One region of the Priestia sp. JV24 genome, then DNA from elsewhere that is predicted to be linked to it. Evidence: a T-box and tRNA genes for the amino acid it is inferred to sense, from the RefSeq annotation. Region 1 holds a T-box; the other holds one or more tRNA genes.

Evidence for each region. The T-box of region 1 lies ahead of serS (serine--tRNA ligase). A T-box ahead of a tRNA ligase gene usually reads a tRNA of that ligase, here a tRNA-Ser.
Region 2: it has a tRNA-Ser gene. The T-box ahead of serS (serine--tRNA ligase) is inferred to sense a tRNA for this amino acid. The anticodon was not compared.

The regions. Positions count from the first base shown of each region.
Region 1 covers NZ_JAPCIN010000001.1:734-7,513, forward strand. The annotation lists gene OK414_RS00005 (YaaC family protein) at 1-319, opposite strand, end outside; gene guaB (IMP dehydrogenase) at 436-1,902, shown strand; gene OK414_RS00015 (serine hydrolase) at 2,052-3,407, shown strand; gene pdxS (pyridoxal 5'-phosphate synthase lyase subunit PdxS) at 3,597-4,484, shown strand; gene pdxT (pyridoxal 5'-phosphate synthase glutaminase subunit PdxT) at 4,506-5,093, shown strand; T-box leader at 5,151-5,363, shown strand; gene serS (serine--tRNA ligase) at 5,416-6,693, shown strand.
Region 2 covers NZ_JAPCIN010000023.1:463,373-476,115, reverse strand. The annotation lists gene OK414_RS23750 (metal ABC transporter ATP-binding protein) at 1-39, shown strand, start outside; gene OK414_RS23745 (metal ABC transporter permease) at 36-878, shown strand; gene OK414_RS23740 (Fur family transcriptional regulator) at 875-1,288, shown strand; gene OK414_RS23735 (5' nucleotidase, NT5C type) at 1,319-1,894, opposite strand; gene OK414_RS23730 (hypothetical protein) at 2,156-2,521, shown strand; gene ispG (flavodoxin-dependent (E)-4-hydroxy-3-methylbut-2-enyl-diphosphate synthase) at 2,559-3,662, opposite strand; gene OK414_RS23720 (hypothetical protein) at 3,814-4,146, opposite strand; gene OK414_RS23715 (MFS transporter) at 4,223-5,434, shown strand; gene OK414_RS23710 (DUF1189 domain-containing protein) at 5,582-6,373, opposite strand; gene OK414_RS23705 (DUF456 domain-containing protein) at 6,721-7,206, shown strand; tRNA gene OK414_RS23700 (tRNA-Asn) at 7,269-7,343, shown strand; tRNA gene OK414_RS23695 (tRNA-Met) at 7,345-7,418, shown strand; tRNA gene OK414_RS23690 (tRNA-Asn) at 7,459-7,533, shown strand; tRNA gene OK414_RS23685 (tRNA-Ile) at 7,537-7,613, shown strand; tRNA gene OK414_RS23680 (tRNA-Ser) at 7,625-7,717, shown strand; gene sodA (superoxide dismutase SodA) at 7,915-8,523, shown strand; gene OK414_RS23670 (MFS transporter) at 8,653-9,930, shown strand; gene OK414_RS23665 (peptidoglycan D,D-transpeptidase FtsI family protein) at 10,092-12,269, shown strand; gene OK414_RS23660 (hypothetical protein) at 12,412-12,540, shown strand.

The DNA of each region.
Region 1 (6,780 bases):
TTCGTGTTGATACTCCATGTGCTAACACCGCTGTATTTTCTGGATATACTGGGTTTTGCGTTAACAAACAGGCTTTTAACAGCTGTGACATTCCATAAAATAATAAAACTGGTTGAACTGATACAGGAGATTGTGCCGCAACTTGATAATAATTTTTACTGTGTTCCAGATAATAAATAAAGGGGTAACTGTTTTTAAAGCTATGTTGCTCTGCATCGCTATAATTCAATTTTTGATAGCGCTTTTTTAAAAAGTCTTGTACAAAAGGAACGGAGAAAAATAAATTGTAGGACGTCCAAACATCATTAAATTTATGCAATTAAATCACCTTTTCTTTTTATTAGAATTATCTGATATCTAGTGAAGTTATTGACAGGTACATATCTGCTTGTTAATCTACTAATAATATTCTGTCGTTTAAAGGAGGATTCTATAATGTGGGAAAGCAAATTTTCTAAAGAAGGCTTAACATTTGATGACGTTTTACTGGTGCCAGCAAAATCTGAGGTACTACCTAAAGACGTTGATATGAGTGTTGAACTAACAAAAACATTAAAATTAAAGGTGCCGTTCATCAGTGCAGGAATGGATACAGTTACAGAAGCTGAAATGGCTATTGCGATGGCTAGACAAGGTGGTTTAGGTATCATTCACAAAAACATGTCGATTGAACAGCAAGCAGAACAAGTTGATAAAGTAAAACGTTCTGAAAGTGGTGTTATCACGGATCCTTTCTTTTTAACTCCTGAAAACCAAGTATTTGCTGCTGAACATTTAATGGGCAAATACCGTATCTCAGGTGTGCCGATTGTCAACAACGAAGAAGAACAAAAACTAGTTGGAATCCTTACAAACCGCGACTTGCGTTTTATCCAAGATTATTCAATGCAAATTGCTGATGTAATGACAAAAGAAGAATTGGTTACTGCCCCAGTAGGAACGACTTTAGAAGAAGCAGAGAAAATTCTACAGCAATACAAAATTGAAAAGTTACCTCTTGTAGATGACAATGGCGTATTAAAAGGCCTTATCACAATTAAAGACATTGAAAAAGTAATTGAGTTTCCAAATGCAGCTAAAGATCAACAAGGTCGATTATTAGTTGGAGCAGCTGTTGGCGTAACAGCTGATTCAAACGTTCGTATCGAAAAATTAGTACAAGCTGGCGTTGATGTTATCGTTATTGATACAGCGCATGGACATTCACAAGGCGTTTTAGATACGGTAAGCAGCATTCGCGAGGCATATCCAGAGTTAAATATTATTGCTGGTAACGTAGCAACTGCTGAAGGTACAAAAGCATTAATTGAAGCAGGAGCAAACGTAGTAAAAGTAGGAATTGGACCTGGTTCAATTTGTACAACTCGTGTTGTAGCTGGTGTAGGCGTTCCACAAATTACAGCAGTATATGACTGTGCAACTGAAGCTCGTAAGCACGGTGTAGCTATTATCGCAGATGGCGGTATTAAATACTCTGGAGATATTGTAAAAGCACTTGCGGCTGGTGGACATACAGTAATGCTAGGAAGCCTTCTAGCAGGGACGACAGAAAGTCCTGGAGAAACAGAAATCTACCAGGGTAGACGCTTTAAAGTGTACCGTGGAATGGGCTCTGTAGGAGCTATGGAAAAAGGAAGTAAAGATCGATACTTCCAAGAAGATAATAAAAAATTAGTCCCAGAAGGTATCGAAGGACGTTTGCCTTACAAAGGACCTGTAGCAGATACTTTATATCAAATGATTGGCGGTTTACGCGCAGGAATGGGTTACTGTGGTTCAGCTAACTTAGAAGCGTTACGTGAACAGGCACAATTCATTCGTATGACTGGAGCAGGTTTAAGAGAAAGCCACCCACATGATGTACAAATCACAAAAGAATCTCCTAACTATTCTATGAGATAATCATGAATGCTAAAAAACACGTTTCCCTATTAGGGAAACGTGTTTTTTAAGTCATGGATCATGAATGTAACAGTACTTCTTTATCTATTTTTTTAAATTTTAATATGATAAAATTACATTTATGTGAGTTTACGTTTGGAGGGTATAGAGTGAGAAACGCAGTACAGAAACAATTAATTTGTGTCATTGCTGTTATGTTAATGGCCAGCGTATTTTTTGTCTCTACACAAGCATCAGCTGCTCCTAAAACAGATGATATTGGCGTTGAAGCAGATGCAGCGATCTTAGTAGAGGCAAGTACGGGGAAAGTATTATACGGGAAAAATGCGGATGCTTTATTAGGTATTGCAAGCATGACAAAAATGATGACGGAATACCTAGTATTAGAATCCATAAAAGATAAGAAATTATCTTGGGATCAACGTGTGCCAGTTAGTAAATATGCAGCTAAAATTTCTCAGGATTATGGATTATCGAATGTACCGTTAATTGAAAACCAAAAATACACGGTGAAAGAATTATATGATGCCATGGCTATTTACTCAGCTAATGGAGCTGCAATTGCTTTAGCTGAAGCTGTCAGTGATTCTGAAGAAAACTTTATTAAGTTAATGAACGAAACGGCAAAAAGATTAAATATGGGTGAATCAAAATTTGTCAATTCTACAGGTCTTTCTAATTCTCTGTTAAAAGGAATGTATCCAAAAGGAACGAAGAAAGAAGATGAGAACCTTCTATCGGCTCGGGCAGTTGCTACCCTTGCTTATCACTTAATTCATGATTATCCAGAATCTTTGGAAGTAGCTAAAACTCCTTCTAAGATGTTTAGACAAGGGCAACAAGGCGAAACAAAAATGAACAATTGGAATAAGATGCTCCCAGGTTTTTCAGCTGCCTACAGCGGCGTAGACGGTTTAAAAACTGGCCATACAGATTTTGCAGGTCAATGTTTCACTGGGACTGCAGAGCGTAACGGGGTAAGATACATAACAGTTGTAATGAATGCTAAGGAAAACGGCAAGTCTACGGAAGCTGCTCGTTTTTCCCAAACAAAAAAGATATTGGATTATGCTTTTAGTCATTTTCAGTTAAAAGAAGTAGTGCCTGCTAACGGCGAGATTAAAGGGCATGAAACAATTGATGTTGCTAAAGGAAAATCAAAAGAAGCTTCCGTTTCTCCAAAGAATTCGGTAAAAATTATTACCAAAAAAGGTCAAAAAGATCATACTAAAATCAACTTTAAGTTAAACGATAAAGTTATGAACGATCAAAAAGTTGTTGCTCCTATTAAAAAAGGAGAAACAGTTGCTTATGTGAGTGCAACAAACAGCAATCTTAAAGATTTAGGCTATGTAGGAGGTCAAACTACAGATAGCATGACGCCGGTTATGACAAACGAATCTGTTGAAAAAGCTGGATGGTTCTCTCTCGCTATCCGCAGTATTGGCAACTTCTTCAGCGATATTTGGATGAATGCTGCAAATACAGTGAATAACTGGTTTTAATGATAACTCAAGAGAAAGAAGAGATACTACAAGAGAGTATCTCTTTTTTTTATTTTAGATTTGTTTGTATATAATCTATAAATTAGATAGGAATTTTCCGAAAAATGCGGTAAAATAGACACTAAGTTTTGAATTTTGTATATACACTAAAAATTATTGTGAAACACTTGATACAGGAGGAAGACAAACATGAATAACATTACAGGTACTGATCGTGTAAAACGGGGAATGGCGGAAATGCAAAAAGGTGGCGTTATCATGGACGTGATCAATGCAGAGCAAGCAAAAATTGCAGAAGCAGCAGGCGCTGTTGCCGTTATGGCATTAGAGCGTGTTCCAGCTGATATCCGTGCAGCAGGCGGCGTGTCTCGTATGGCAGACCCAACAATTGTTGAAGAAGTGATGAATGCTGTGTCCATTCCAGTTATGGCAAAAGCTCGTATTGGCCATATTGTTGAAGCACGCGTGCTAGAAGCGATGGGTGTAGACTACATCGATGAAAGTGAAGTGTTGACTCCAGCTGATGAGGAGTTTCATTTAAATAAAAATACATTTACGGTTCCATTTGTGTGCGGTTGCCGTGATCTTGGCGAAGCATCTCGTCGTATTGCTGAAGGAGCTGCAATGCTTCGTACAAAGGGCGAACCAGGGACAGGGAACATCGTGGAAGCAGTACGTCATATGCGTCAAGTAAACGCTCAAGTACGTAAAGTTGTGGGCATGGACGAAGATGAGTTAATGACAGAAGCAAAACTATTAGGCGCACCTTATGAGTTATTACTGCAAATTAAACGTGAAGGTCGTTTACCAGTTGTAAACTTTGCAGCAGGCGGTGTAGCAACACCAGCAGATGCAGCGTTAATGATGCAGCTTGGAGCAGACGGCGTGTTCGTTGGATCAGGAATCTTTAAATCAGACAACCCTGAAAAGTTTGCACGTGCAATCGTGGAAGCAACAACACATTATCAAGACTATGAACTGATTGCAAACTTATCAAAAGGGTTAGGAAGTGCAATGAAAGGGATTGAAATTTCATCATTATTACCAGAAAACCGCATGCAAGAGCGTGGATGGTAATTTAAAGGGAGTTTTGACAAAATGGTAAAAGTAGGCGTGTTAGGATTACAAGGTGCCTTTCGCGAGCATGCACAAGCATTAGAAGCAGCAGGCGCTGAAGCCATTATCATAAAAAAAGTTGAACAGCTAAACGAAATAGATGGTTTAATCCTACCGGGCGGGGAAAGCACAGCGATGCGTCGTCTGATTGACAAATATGACTTTATGGAACCTCTTCGCCAGTTTGCACAAGCAGGTAAACCGGTATTTGGTACGTGTGCGGGTTTAATTTTACTCGCAGGACAAGTCGTTGACCGTGAAGAGCCCCATTTAGGTGTTATGGATATTACGGTAGCTCGAAACTCGTTTGGGCGTCAACGGGATAGCTTTGAAGCTGCCTTAAATATTAAAGATATCGGTGAAGGTTTTATAGGCGTATTTATCCGTGCTCCGCATATTGTAGAAGTAGGAGAAAACGTTGAAGTCTTAGCTATGCATAACGACCGAATCGTTGCGGCAAGACAAGGTCAATTCTTGGGATGTTCGTTTCATCCAGAATTGACAGATGATGCCCGCATGGCGCAGTATTTTGTAGCAATGGTTGAAGAAGCTTCAAAAAAACCTGTATAAATGAATTGCATCTTGTAAAGACTTGTAGTACATTATGATTAATAAAAATGATATTGGTATAAAGCGTTGATAGGAAATAGTAATAAGATTTTTGATTTCAAGAGAGTCGATGGCTGGTGTGAATCGATAATCAATTCTTATGAATCCGTCCTGGAGCAAGCTGTCGAAAAAGTAGTAGGCAGTTTCGGTTCATCCGTTATCTGGTTTAAGAGGAAGGCTTATTTTAGCTTTCAATTAGGGTGGCAACGCGGGTAAACTCTCGTCCCTTTCATGGGGATGAGAGTTTTTATTTTGCCCTTTTATACTAAAGGAGGTACTAAGTATGTTAGATTTAAAATTTTTACGTGCTAATTTTAATGAAGTAAAAGAAAAGCTCAAGTTTCGTGGTGAGGACTTAACGGACTTAGGTCGCTTTGAAGATTTAGATGCAAAACGCCGTGAGCTAATTGCTCAAACAGAAGAGTTAAAAAGCAAGCGAAATGAAGTATCACAGCAAATTGCACAATTGAAGCGTGAAAAACAAGATGCTGATCATTTAATCGTTGAAATGCGTGAAGTAGGAGATCGCGTAAAGCAATTGGATGAAGAGCTTCGCAGCGTTGAAGAAGAATTAGAACTATTGCTGCTTTCAATTCCTAACGTTCCACATGAAAGTACGCCTGTAGGTGAAACTGAAGATGATAACGTAGAAGTTCGCAAATGGGGAGAAATTAAACAATTTGATTTTGAACCAAAACCGCATTGGGATTTAGGAACAGATTTAAATATTTTAGATTTTGAAAGAGCTTCGAAAGTAACGGGAAGCCGCTTTGTCTTTTATAAAGGGTTAGGTGCAAGATTAGAACGCGCTCTTATTAACTTTATGATGGATTTACATATGGATGAGCATGGTTATGAAGAAATCCTTCCTCCATATATGGTGAATCGCACAAGCATGACAGGAACAGGGCAGCTTCCTAAATTTGAAGAAGATGCATTCAAGATTAAAGAAGAAGATTATTTCTTAATTCCTACAGCTGAAGTACCAGTTACAAATTTACATCGTGATGAAATTTTAAGCGGAGATCAGCTTCCAATTGCTTATACAGCGTATAGTGCTTGCTTCCGCTCTGAAGCAGGCTCTGCAGGAAGAGATACACGTGGTCTTATTCGTCAGCATCAGTTTAATAAAGTAGAACTCGTTCGCTTTGTTAAGCCAGAAGATTCTTATGATGAATTAGAAAAATTAACGGGCCATGCTGAAAAGGTTCTTCAACTATTAGGTTTACCTTACCGAGTTCTAAGCATGTGTACAGCTGACTTAGGTTTCACAGCAGCCAAAAAGTATGATATTGAAGTTTGGATTCCAAGTTATGAAACGTATCGTGAAATTTCTTCTTGTTCAAACTTTGAAAGCTTCCAAGCTCGTCGTGCTAATATTCGCTTCCGCCGTGATACAAAAGCAAAACCAGAACATGTTCATACACTAAACGGTTCTGGCTTAGCAATTGGCCGTACGGTAGCTGCAATTTTAGAAAACTACCAGCAGGAAGATGGATCAATTCAAATTCCAGAAGTGCTGCGTCCATATATGGGAAATAAAGAATTTATCTCTAAATAAAAGTAGAAGATGTTCATTAAGAATTAATTCTTAATGAACATCTTTTTTAAAAAAATCAATAAAAGGGTTGACTTCATTATTTGTATA
Region 2 (12,743 bases), on a different contig from region 1:
TTAACCCATGATCATCATCATGGAGGGCAGCACGTATGATAAGCAGTTTATTTCAATTTGAGTTTTTACGAAATGCATTTTTAACCGGTATGATTATTGGCGTCTTAGCTCCTTTATTGGGCACGTTCATCGTAGTAAGACGTCTTTCTTTAATTGCAGACGCGTTAAGTCACGTGACGCTAGCGGGGATTTCTGCGAGCTTGCTTCTTAGTCAGAAAATAGGGTTTATGCAAGGAGTGAACCCCGTCTATTTAGGGATGGTATCTTCCGTTACAGGCGCTCTTTTTATTGAAAAACTTCGAAGCGTCTACAAGCATTATCAAGAGCTGGCCATTCCGATTATTTTATCGGGCGGAATTGGTATTAGTGCAATTTGTATCTCGCTGGCGGACGGTTTTAATAATGATTTAATGAACTATTTGTTTGGAAGCGTAAGTGCGGTGAGTCGTTCGGATCTTTGGACAGTTATTGTCATAGCCGTATTTGTTATAGCTATTGTCTTTTTCTTATATAAAGAATTGTTTATTTTATCTTTTGACGAAGAGCACGCTTCTGCTTCTGGGATTAAATCGAAGTGGATGCACTTTTTATTTATTGTGATGGTTGCTCTTGTCATTGCTGTATCGATGCGTATCGTCGGTATTTTATTAGTGTCATCTCTTATGACTCTTCCTGTAGCAGCAAGCATTCGCTTAGCTAGGGGCTTTAAACAAACGATTCTGCTTTCGGTGATTTTTGGTGAAATATCTGTTTTAGGCGGATTATTTTCAGCGTACTACTTGGATTTAGCACCAGGCGGTACAATTGTTGTCATTGCTGTTGTTATTTTAATCATATCTATTATGATTAATAAAGGACGGAAGGGGAAACAAAAATGAATTTAACTGAAGCCATTCATTTATTAAAAGATCAAGGATATAAACATACAGGAAAGCGTGAAGAAATGCTTGCCTTGTTTTCAAAATCAAATAAGTACTTAACGGCAAAAGATGTATTGGAATATATGAAGCCTGATTATCCCGGTCTGAGTTTTGATACAATTTACCGTAATTTATCATTGTTTGTGGAGTTAGGCGTACTTGAAATGACGGAGCTTTCGAGCGAAAAGCACTTTCGATTTAAATGTGCAACCGCCCATCATCATCACCACTTCATTTGTTTAGATTGTGGAAAAACAAAAGAAATTGAAGCTTGTCCGATGGAGCATGTAGACGAGGATTTGCGAGGATACAATATTACAGGCCATAAATTTGAAATTTACGGTCAATGTATAGAATGTAATCAATAAAAAAGAGAGGGCGTTATGCACCTCTCTTTTTTATTTTTGCTGTTCTTTTAACCAGCTGGCTACCCACTGATCTGCTTCTAGCCAATTGTATACGCGAACCACTCCTTTTGGAACAGGTAAGCGATTATAAGGAGTATCAAATAAGATAACGGGGATATTGCATTCTTCACTGATTTCACAAGCATTATCATGTTTGTCTTCAAAAAAGATATCAACATCATATCGTTTTGCTGTTTCAACTTTAAAATGAGAACCGACTAACTCAATGTGATGAAACGATAGTTCATTTTTTTGAAACCATTCTTCCGTGACGTCCAATAGCTTATCGTGCCTTGCACTAATAAAGAATAATTCGTGCTTTTGATGCCATTTTTGCAAAACAGCTTTTGCATCGTCTGCAAGTGGAGAGGTTTCGTAAATAGAGCGTTCATTTGCTTTAAACCATTTCCCGAGTTCTGCAGGTGATACATTTACAAAAGGGCTGAAATCATATTCTGTAATGTCTTCAAGTGTTAAATTTAAGTTAAAGGCTTTATTTAAATGAGGAACAAAAGTTTCAGGAGAAGTAACAGTTCCATCAATGTCAATTCCAAACTTTTTCGTCAACTACGTGCACTCCTTTAATACGTTTATTCTACTTAGGTGCTTGACTATTCTTGTCTAGTGTAACATAAAGCCCAAAGAGAAACAGTAATACTTTTTATACGCCTTTGGCAAAGCGTAATGATCACTGCATAGCCTGGTGATATTGCGTCTGTACCTATTTCTTGTAAGAGAGTGAGCGGCTGTATAAGATTGACACTTATAATTTTTTCTCGCATTCAGATACTATAAATGCTCCTTATTTACGAAAGCGAGGGATTAAGCATGGAGAATGAAGAACAAAGGCGTAGAAAAGATGTATATGAAGCTGATTTCATGGAAGAAACTGCAGCTGAAGTGGGCGTTCCTTACCGAGTAGGAGAGCCTCATGCAGAGCGTGAAGTTATAGATATTGATCGCAATCGCAATCATGAAGTCGCTGGGCGAGGAGAAGGAACGGGATACGGTCGTTTCGCACTCGTGCTTTCGATTCTTTCACTATTCTTTTTACCAATTATTCTTGGTGCCGCTGGGATTATTCTAGGGTTTATCGCACGCAGAAAAGGAGCACTTACGCTAGGAGCATGGGCAATAGGGATCGGAGTTGTATCGATTATTGTCGGTACGTTTATATTACCGTTCTTTTCATAAAAAAAAGCGAGGCGCATATGCGCCTCGCTTTTTTTAGTTATGATTTAGCTGCAGCTTTTTCAGCTTCTTGCTTTGCGTGATATTCAGCAGCAATTTTATCAATTTCTTTTTTTAGTTCCTCAACCATTGTTTCTTCAGGAACTTTGCGTACGATTTCGCCTTTGCGGAATAGTAGACCTTCACCGCGTGCTCCCGCAATCCCGATATCAGCTTCACGAGCTTCACCAGGACCGTTTACAGCGCAGCCAAGTACCGCTACTTTAATCGGTGCTTTTACAGTTGAAATATACTCTTCAACTTCATTAGCAATGCTAATTAAATCAATTTCAATACGTCCGCAAGTTGGGCAAGAAATAAGCGTTGCGGCATTGGAAGCTAAACCAAATGATTTTAGTAATTCGCGCGCAACTTTTACTTCTTCTACAGGATCCGCACTTAAAGAAATACGTAATGTATTTCCGATTCCTTTAGATAAAATAGCGCCAAGCCCTGCTGCACTTTTTACAGTTCCTGCAAATAATGTACCCGATTCTGTAATTCCTAAGTGAAGAGGGTAGTCAAATGCTTGAGCAGCTTTTTCATAAGCTTCAATTGCCAAGTTAACATCCGATGCTTTCATTGAAACGATGATGTCATGGAAATCAAGGTCTTCTAAAATTTTAATGTGATGAAGTGCACTTTCTACCATGCCATCTGCTGTCGGATAGCCGTATTTATCTAAAATACGTTTTTCAAGTGAACCAGCGTTAACTCCAATACGAATTGGAATATTTTTAGCTTTTGCAGCATTTACAACAGCTTCCACTTTTTCACGGCGACCGATATTACCAGGGTTGATACGGATTTTATCCGCTCCGCCTTCAATTGCTTTTAATGCTAAGCGGTAGTCAAAATGAATATCCACAACTAATGGAATGTTAATGCGTTTTTTAATTTCAGGGATTGCATCTGCTGCGCGCTCGTCTGGACAAGCAACACGAACAACTTGGCATCCTGCTTCTTCTAAACGTTTAATTTCTGCAACCGTTGCTTCAACATCATGTGTCTTAGTGGTTGTCATACTTTGAATAACTAACTCGTTGCTGCCTCCGATTGTTAAATCTCCAACTTTAACGGGGCGTGTTTTTGTACGATGTATAATTTCACTCACGTGATAATCTCTCCTTCAAAATGAAATCAAGAATTTGAATTCATTAATAGAATAACTCTTTATGAACAAAATAACTAGTAGAAAGTGCTACCTTAGCTATTTTAACAATGACTATCCCATCTTGACAAGAAGAATGCTGTCATTACTTGTAAATAGGGAACTTATACGTTTTTCCAATTTGAATATCCTCAGGCGCTGTACCGTTATTTAACTTTTTGAAGTCTGTAATCATTTGGTTCATAGAAACCGGTATCGATTTTTTTGTAAGCTCCTCAATGATGGACAAAACTGTATCGCCTGGCTTAATTTTTATTTTTGTATAGGTGGAAGAAGAGCTGGCGGCTTTTGTTTCTGCAGGCTGCGCTTTGCTGACTTGAACTGCTTCAGTAGCAGTGGGAATGGTCCCGTATTTAATGTCGTAGTGACAAATATATCCGATAAAAGCGAAAGCGGCTAATGCACATAGCTTTTTCATTATGCTCCTCCTTCATTCTTTTGCTTATGTGTAAAGCCTATGCTTGTCTTACTTAAATATGATTGGAGAACGAAAATTGAAAGAAAAATTAATGATTGTTTCATTAGGCTTATTGCCTTTAATCATGGTGCTGGGAAATTCCATGCTCATTCCTCTGCTGCCAAGCATTCAAAAGTCACTTCACTTAAGCGGAGTTCAAACCAGTTTGATACTGAGTGCATTTTCGATTCCAGCTGCATTGTGTATCCCTGCCGTAGGGATTTTATCAGACCGGTATGGGCGTAAAAAGTTAATCATATATTCACTCGTCATGATGATAATAGGTAGTGTCATCGCTGCTAGTAGTGCTTCATTCTCTTCTGGAAGCTTTGCTGTGTTGATGGCAGGCAGAGTCATTCAAGGGATTGGAGCTGCAGGTACTACAACGTTGGCAATGGCATTAACTGGAGATGTATTTACAGGGGAAAAAAGAGCAAAAGTCCTCGGGATTTTAGAAGTGTATAACGGAGTTGGAAAAGTGGTTGCGCCGATAATTGGAGCATCGGTAGCACTCGTCGTATGGTATGCCGCGTTTTTTGTCTATCCTTTAGCTGCAGGTGCTGCTTTAGTAGGTATAGTGCTGTATGTGAGAGAAGGGAAAACAGGTTCGGATTCAGTATCTGTTCAAGAATATTTAAAGAGAGCCAATGGGATTGTCTATAATAAAAGAAAATCGCTTTTTCCTTTATTCTTTGTCGGGGGATTGGGGTTGTTTTTATTATTTGGTATTTTATATTATTTATCTTTTCTAATAGAGGAAACGTATCATATAGACGGTTTTTTTAAAGGAACCGCTTTTTTATTTCCTCTTGGTGCGATGACGCTCGTTTCTTATTGGACCGGTCAACGCATCAAAACAGATGTAGAGCTCATGAAAAAATTAATGATAGTAGGGATAACTCTTTTATTCCTGATGTTTGGAGTATTAACGATTATTTATACGCTTCCTGTTCTGATGTTTTGTTTGACAGTCGCCTTTGGCGGCTTAGGATTTGTTCTTCCGTGTATTAATATGATGATTACTTCAGCGGCTTCAGACGAAGAAAGAGGGTTTATTGTATCCATTTATGGAACGGTGAGATTTTTAGGAGTAGCGTTGGGACCTGTTGTTTTTGAAGTGTGGATGCATGCTGAAAGGCTGATGTTTGTTTACAGCTTTATTCTGCTCACAGCAGGAGGTTTGTGGGTTTTGTATCAGTTGAAAATTCTTCCTTGTGCAATGGGAAGAAAAAAAGTTGTACCGAAATAAAGAGGCTGAGACTTAACTAAATCACTCCAATCACCAGCTAGAAGCAGCCGCATACATGAAACCTGCGTTCACCATATCAATAAAAAAATCCAAAAGAGGTGGATTCTCTATCAAGAATCTAGATTCCTCGTTTGGATTCTCCTTCAACTAAAATACGTTTGTCCCAGCATCTTTATTAGGTTTTACCTTTCTTCTTATAGGAACCCTTGTGACGAGCAACAAGTAAATGAAGAATGTTCCTATCCAGTAAAGAGAGCTATGTAGTGCTAGAGACAAAGAAAAAGCTTCAAAAAGCGTATAAAGCAGTGTGAAGGCTACCGTACTATAAGCGCTCAGTGCCCATAGCTGCTTGAAAGGAAGCTGCTTTTTAGCAATGAGTGCAATCAGCTTTCCAAGATAAGCAAGGCAGGTAATAGAAAGGAAGTTTAGTCCAGATGTTAATACGTACAGTAAAAGCATAGCGATAGGGACAAGTATGTATAAAGAAAATTTTTGTTCGTGCAGCAAGTTTAACAGTTCATTTTTATCTTTATGATGCCAGTTTAGCAACTCATATGAATACGTTTGTGTTTGTGAATTAGTCGTGATGTAAATTCCATCCTTTAAAAAACCAATGGCATGAGCAGGGGAATGAAATCGTTCAATAGACTGTGAGGGGTTTAAGATAAAAGCGGTACCGTTTACTTTTTTTGTGAAAGGTTGACTTGACGTAAGCTGTGAGTTTGAAATAGAAAAAGAAGAAACAGATTTCGGAAGATCTGTAGTAGCGATATGATAGCCGTTTACAATCGTCAAAGTCATAAAGAAAAATGTAGGCAGCAAAGAAATAAATGTTAGAAACAGCACAAAACCAATTGTTTTATTCGTATGCTCAAAGCGAAGCGACCTTATTTTTTTGAAGGAAATAAAACTCCATGCCATCTTTTTCAGCATGCTCATTGTAAAGCCTCCTCTTATTGAAGATTCTTATTATACCTTATTTTATAGCGAAAATTTAAGGTTTACAATAGATTTTAGAAACCGTTACCAATTACAATGATGCGGTGGAGCGTTATGTTACAAGCACATTTTATGCGTATATGTACAGGTTTTGCCGTCATTGTTTTTTTTGATATTACGGGCGCCTTGAGGACCGTGCTGTTAATATTGCAGAGGTACACTCGAAAATTATTATTTGAAGAGGTATTCGAAAGTGAAATAAAGGAAGTACTCGTCGTGCAAGGTCTTTCTTTATAGGAGTGGTTATTGTATGATAAATAGTAATAATAAAAAGGATAGGTGCGGGCATGGCTATTTTATGTTGGGTATTAATTATCGTTAGCTTTGTTGTATCGTTTGTTGGGTTGGTTTATCCCATTATCCCGAGCGTGCTATTTGTAGCTCTAGGATTTGTTATATACGGTTTATTTTATGATTTTAGCTCCTATAGCTGGTTATTTTGGGTGGTACAAGGATTGTTAGTTGTCGCACTTTTTTTAGCAGACTATATAGCTAATATTATTGGTGTGAAAAAATTCGGAGGCACTAAAGCAGGTGTTTGGGGAAGTACAGTTGGGCTGCTTGTAGGTCCGTTTGTCATTCCGGGATTTGGAATTATTTTAGGGCCGTTTATCGGAGCGATTGTAGGAGAACTGATTGTTCATCGGACTACAATTAGCAACGCAGTAAAAATTGGAGTAGGTTCGGTTATTGGCTTTTTTAGTGGTGCTATTTCAAAAGGATTTATTCAACTGCTGATGATTGCCTATTTTTTATACGCTGTTTTAAAATAATATATTGACTTTAGACTAGAAACATGTTAAATTTTTAATGTCGCTAGTAAATGTTATATTGTTCCACAGTAGCTCAGTGGTAGAGCTATCGGCTGTTAACCGATCGGTCGTAGGTTCGAGTCCTACCTGTGGAGCCATGGCGGTGTAGCTCAGCTGGCTAGAGCGTACGGTTCATACCCGTGAGGTCGGGGGTTCGATCCCCTCCGCCGCTATTTTCCAATTTACGTTTGTGACTTACATAATTCATATTGTTCCACAGTAGCTCAGTGGTAGAGCTATCGGCTGTTAACCGATCGGTCGTAGGTTCGAGTCCTACCTGTGGAGCCATGTGGACCCTTAGCTCAGCTGGTTAGAGCAGACGGCTCATAACCGTCCGGTCGCAGGTTCGAGTCCTGCAGGGTCCACCATTTATAAGGTTGGAGGAATACCCAAGTCCGGCTGAAGGGATCGGTCTTGAAAACCGACAGGGGTGTTAAAGCCCGCGGGGGTTCGAATCCCTCTTCCTCCGCCATACTATCGTCTATTCAAAGCTTCTTTTGAGAAAAAGAAGCTTTTTTTATGTTTAAAAGAATAGCGAATGGGAATTAGGTAAATATAAATCATGGATTAGGAACTTTTTATTTGAAACAGTAGGGTAAATTTGCTAATCTAAACGTATATGGTGCTTTCGCGCCAAAATGCTTACATATTTTGAAGGAGGAATTATTCATGGCTTACAAATTACCAGAACTACCTTATGCATACGATGCACTGGAACCACATATCGACAAAGAAACAATGAATATTCACCACACAAAACATCACAACACATATGTTACAAATCTAAACGCTGCTGTTGAAGGCAAAGGGGATTTAGAAAGCAAAAGTATTGAAGAGTTAATTTCAAACTTAGATGCTGTTCCTGAAGATATCCGTACAGCAGTACGCAATAACGGTGGCGGTCATGCGAACCACTCATTATTTTGGACAATCCTTTGCCCTAACGGCGGCGGTGCTCCAACTGGTGAATTAGCAGACGCTATCGCTAGCAAATTCGGCAGCTTTGATCAATTCAAAGAAGAATTTGCAAATGCAGCTAAAACTCGCTTCGGTTCTGGCTGGGCTTGGTTAGTTGTAAACAACGGCGATTTAGAAGTAACAAGCACACCAAACCAAGATAGCCCATTAATGGAAGGTAAAACGCCAATTCTTGGTCTAGACGTTTGGGAGCACGCTTACTACTTAAATTACCAAAACCGCCGTCCAGATTACATTTCAGCATTCTTTAATGTTGTAAAATGGGACGAAGTTGCTAAGCGTTACGACGCTGCAAAATAAGCTAAAGACGTATTTAAGAGCCAGTAAAGTAATTATTACCTTTACTGGCTTTTTTGTTTTCCAATTCTTTTACATATCTCCTTTTCTTTTTCACACACTAGGTGTAGAAGAGAAAAGGAGTTTTTTGATATGCCTTTATTAAAAAAAGTAGTTGGAGATGTAGAAGTTAGTAAAGATTTACTTTTGCTTTTAATTATAGGCGGTCTTTATGCCTTGGCTATTTCAATTTCCAATTCGTTTGTTAACATTTATCTGTGGAAACAATCAGGCGAATTTTCGGATCTCGCTATTTATAATTTAGCGGTAGTGGTGCTTCAGCCGCTTACGTTTATTTTAGCAGGTAAATGGGCCAAACGAATTGACCGGGTTGTGGTTTTAAGGTTAGGTGTATCTTTTTTAGCTGTTTTTTATATCGCTGTATTAGTCAGTGGAGCTAACGCAGCCGAGTATTTAGTATTGCTTGGTGGGCTGCTGGGTATAGGATACGGCTTTTATTGGCTAGCTTTTAATGTGCTAACTTTTGAAATTACAGAACCGGATACAAGAGACTTTTTTAACGGATTTTTAGGGATCTTAAACTCTTTTGCAGGGATGATTGGTCCTTTAGGAGCGGGCTTTGTTATTTCCGCTTTGTATGAATCACTTGGGTATAAAATTGTGTTTGGTGTATCGCTGCTATTGTTTATCGGTGCCGTTGTGCTTAGTTTTTTTATTACAAGACGCGCAGCGGAAGGAGTATACAAATTTAAAGAGGTATGGGCTGAACGAAAAGTCAATAAAGACTGGAATCGAATATTGCAGGCTCATTTCTTTCAAGGGTTGCGTGAAGGTACGTTCATTTTTGTTGTATCCGTCATGGTATTTATTACGACGGGAAGTGAATTAGCTTTAGGAACATATGGACTGGTAAATTCAGCGGTTGCATTTGTGGGATACTATGTTGCCTCAAGGTTTATTAAGCAAAAAAATCGCCTTCGGTTTATCTTCACAGGGGGCCTCCTTCTCTATGGAGCAGTCTTTTTGCTTATCTTTAACTTATCGTATCCAAAGTTAATTATATATGCTGTTTGTATTGCCATTGCCTATCCTATTTTATTGGTTCCATTCATTTCTCTAACGTACGATGTGATTGGACGAGCAAAAGACGTTGTTTCAAAAAGAATTGAATACATTGTTGTCAGAGAAGTATTTCTGAATATCGGGCGCGTCGTTTCTATATCTTTATTTTTAATAGCTGTACTATTTTTTGATGAAGCAAAAAGTATTCCCATTTTATTAGCTATTGTTGGAGCAGGGCATACGATCATTTATTTTTGTGTGAGACATATCTCACAGCCTCTGCACAAAAAAGAAACGACTGTTACTCCTCCGGTATTAAATGAAGGAGACGGAGAGTCTCCAGCTTAGAGTGTTGTCAGCTCCTTCATTTGTACTATGGAAAATGCTTCGCTTTTCTTTTAGAATAAATACGTTGTGTAAATAGGCACCTGCCAGGTGTCTATTTATTTGCTAAATGGCTGATTTTATGGTGTTATGGTATATATGTTTTATAAAGTGTAGGTGTTGGTATGAAAAAGAAAAAAAGAAGAAAAAGTCACGTGCCTTTTCGTGTGAACTTACTTTTCTTGACCGTATTTGCCCTATTTTCCGTATTAATTTTGCGGTTGGGACTTGTTCAAATTGTATACGGTGAGAATTACGAACGAGAAGTGGAAAAAACACAGGACGTTACGGTCAGTACGCCTGTTCCTCGAGGGAAAATGTACGATCGTTATAACCGCGTAATTGTAGATAATACCTCTTTAAATACGATTACATATACTCGTTTTCAAGGAAATACAGCTGAAGAAAGGCTGCGCATCGCTAAAAAGTTAGCCACTATGATCGATGTTCCTTACACCACAAATGTGATTGATATTCCGGAAAATAAAAAGAATAAAGATGCTAAAAATGTGGTAAAAATTACAGAACGCGATATGAAGGATTATTGGATTATGATTCACCCTAAAGAAGCGGAACAGAAAATTACGCAAGCTGATCGCAAAAAAGTTCAAGATGGTGAAATGACTGATGACGAACTGTATCAACGTCAGTTAGACCGCATCTCTAAAAAAGATTTAGAAAGTCTAAAGAGTGATTTAGAAGTTCTCGCTATTAAGCGCCAAATGGAGGCAGGTTACTCTAACACCCCGCAAATTGTTAAGAGCGGTGTGACAAATGAAGAGTATGCCGTTGTAAGTGAACACTTAGATGAACTTCCAGGTGTTGATACAACAACGTATTGGGATCGCTCATACCCAGAAAACAGTACTCTTCGTACTTTGCTTGGAAATGTATCATCTGCCAACGAAGGACTGCCTAAAGATAAAGTACAGTATTACTTGTCAAGAGGCTATAGCCGAAATGACCAAGTTGGGACGAGCTATTTAGAGAAGCAATACGAAGCTCAGCTCAGCGGTCAAAAAGAAAAAGTCCAATATGTAACAGATAAAAAAGGAAATCTCCTTGATACAATTCAAGTGTCTAAAGGTGAACGCGGCAGTGATTTGGTTTTAACTATTGATATGGAGCTTCAAAAAGCGGTAGAAAAGCAAATTACGGACCAGCTTTTAGCCAAAAAGCAAATGAAAGGAACGCAATTTTTAGACCGTGCTTTTGTTATTATGATGGATCCTCACACAGGAGAAATTTTAACAATGGCAGGTAAAAAATACACCATTGATAAGAAGACTGGAGCGCCTAAAATAGAAGATTTTGCATTAGGAAATATTTCAACATCTTATACAATGGGCTCTGTTGTAAAAGGAGCAACGGTTTTAGCCGGCTTAGATTCAGGAGCTATTAAGCCAAACACAGTGTTCGTTGATGAACCGTTAAAAATTAAAGGAACACCGGTTAAAAAATCAGCTGAGGCCGAAGGGTTAGGACCCTTAACGTATTCATCTGCGTTAAAATATTCATCCAACGTATTTATGTTTAAAACGGTAATGGCTATGGCTGGGTTACAGTATCATAAAAACATGACTTTACCGATTAAACCTGATACATTCAGCGAACTGCGTTCTTACTACAGTCAGTTCGGCTTAGGCGTATCAACAGGCATAGACCTTGATAACGAATCAACAGGTGTCCAAGGTGGAAGCGATGTTCCAGGTACGGCGCTTGATTTAGGAATTGGTCAGTATGATACGTACACGCCGCTGCAGCTTGTTCAATATACTTCTGCAATAGCTAATGGAGGGTATCGTATTAAGCCGCAGCTAGTAAAAGAAATCCGAAAACCAACGATTAAAACCGATGAAATTGGCGGTACGCAGCATTCATTTGAACCTGATGTGTTAAATCGTATTACGATGAAAGAACAATACATTAAAGATGTTCAAAGTGGTTTTAAGCGCGTTACGCAAGAACAAGGCGGTACAGGATATGCAGCTTTCCATACAGCGAACTATAATCCTGCTGGTAAATCAGGAACGGCACAAGCCTATGAGAAAAATCCTAGGGGAGGGGACCCTATTAAAGTTAATAATTCAAACTTTGTGGCCTTTGCTCCGGCAAATAATCCTGAAATTGCAGTAGCTGTGGTGGTACCATCGGCATTTGTGCCAAGTGCACCAAATACCATTACAAAAGAGCTTGCTCGTTCTGCGCTCGATACGTATTTTGATTTAAAGAAAAAAGGTGAACAAGAAGTAAAAGATCAAGAAGAGAACCAACAGGCTGTCATTGCAAACGACGCCAATTAAAGAGGCTGGGACAAAAGCATATTAGTTGAAGTAAGATCCGAACAAAGTTGATTAAGAATCAACTTTGTTCGGATCTTTTATTTATAGGATGAAAGTAGATTTCGTGTATGTAGGTGCTTTTAGCGGTTGATTGGAGGGCAAGGTGAAGACTTCTGCAGGAAAAGCGAAGCGACGAGGAGACTCACCGGCCGCCCGTGGAACGAAAATCAACAGCGGTATCGGAAGTGATTCATACTGGATTATTTATCCAATACATCCATTTTTAGATTGAATTAATTTAGTAATGTCTCTACCTCTTCTTTTTGTTAGAAATCTTTACATATATGGTTTTTTATTGAATTTATGGGTCGTAAGAACTAGTTTTTTACCTGAAAAACACGCAGATAGACCTTTGTTTACAAAAGCTTTACATTGAGTTAAAACACAATTAATAGTCGGCTATTATTCTGTAAGTGTAAGGGTTAATAGAAATGA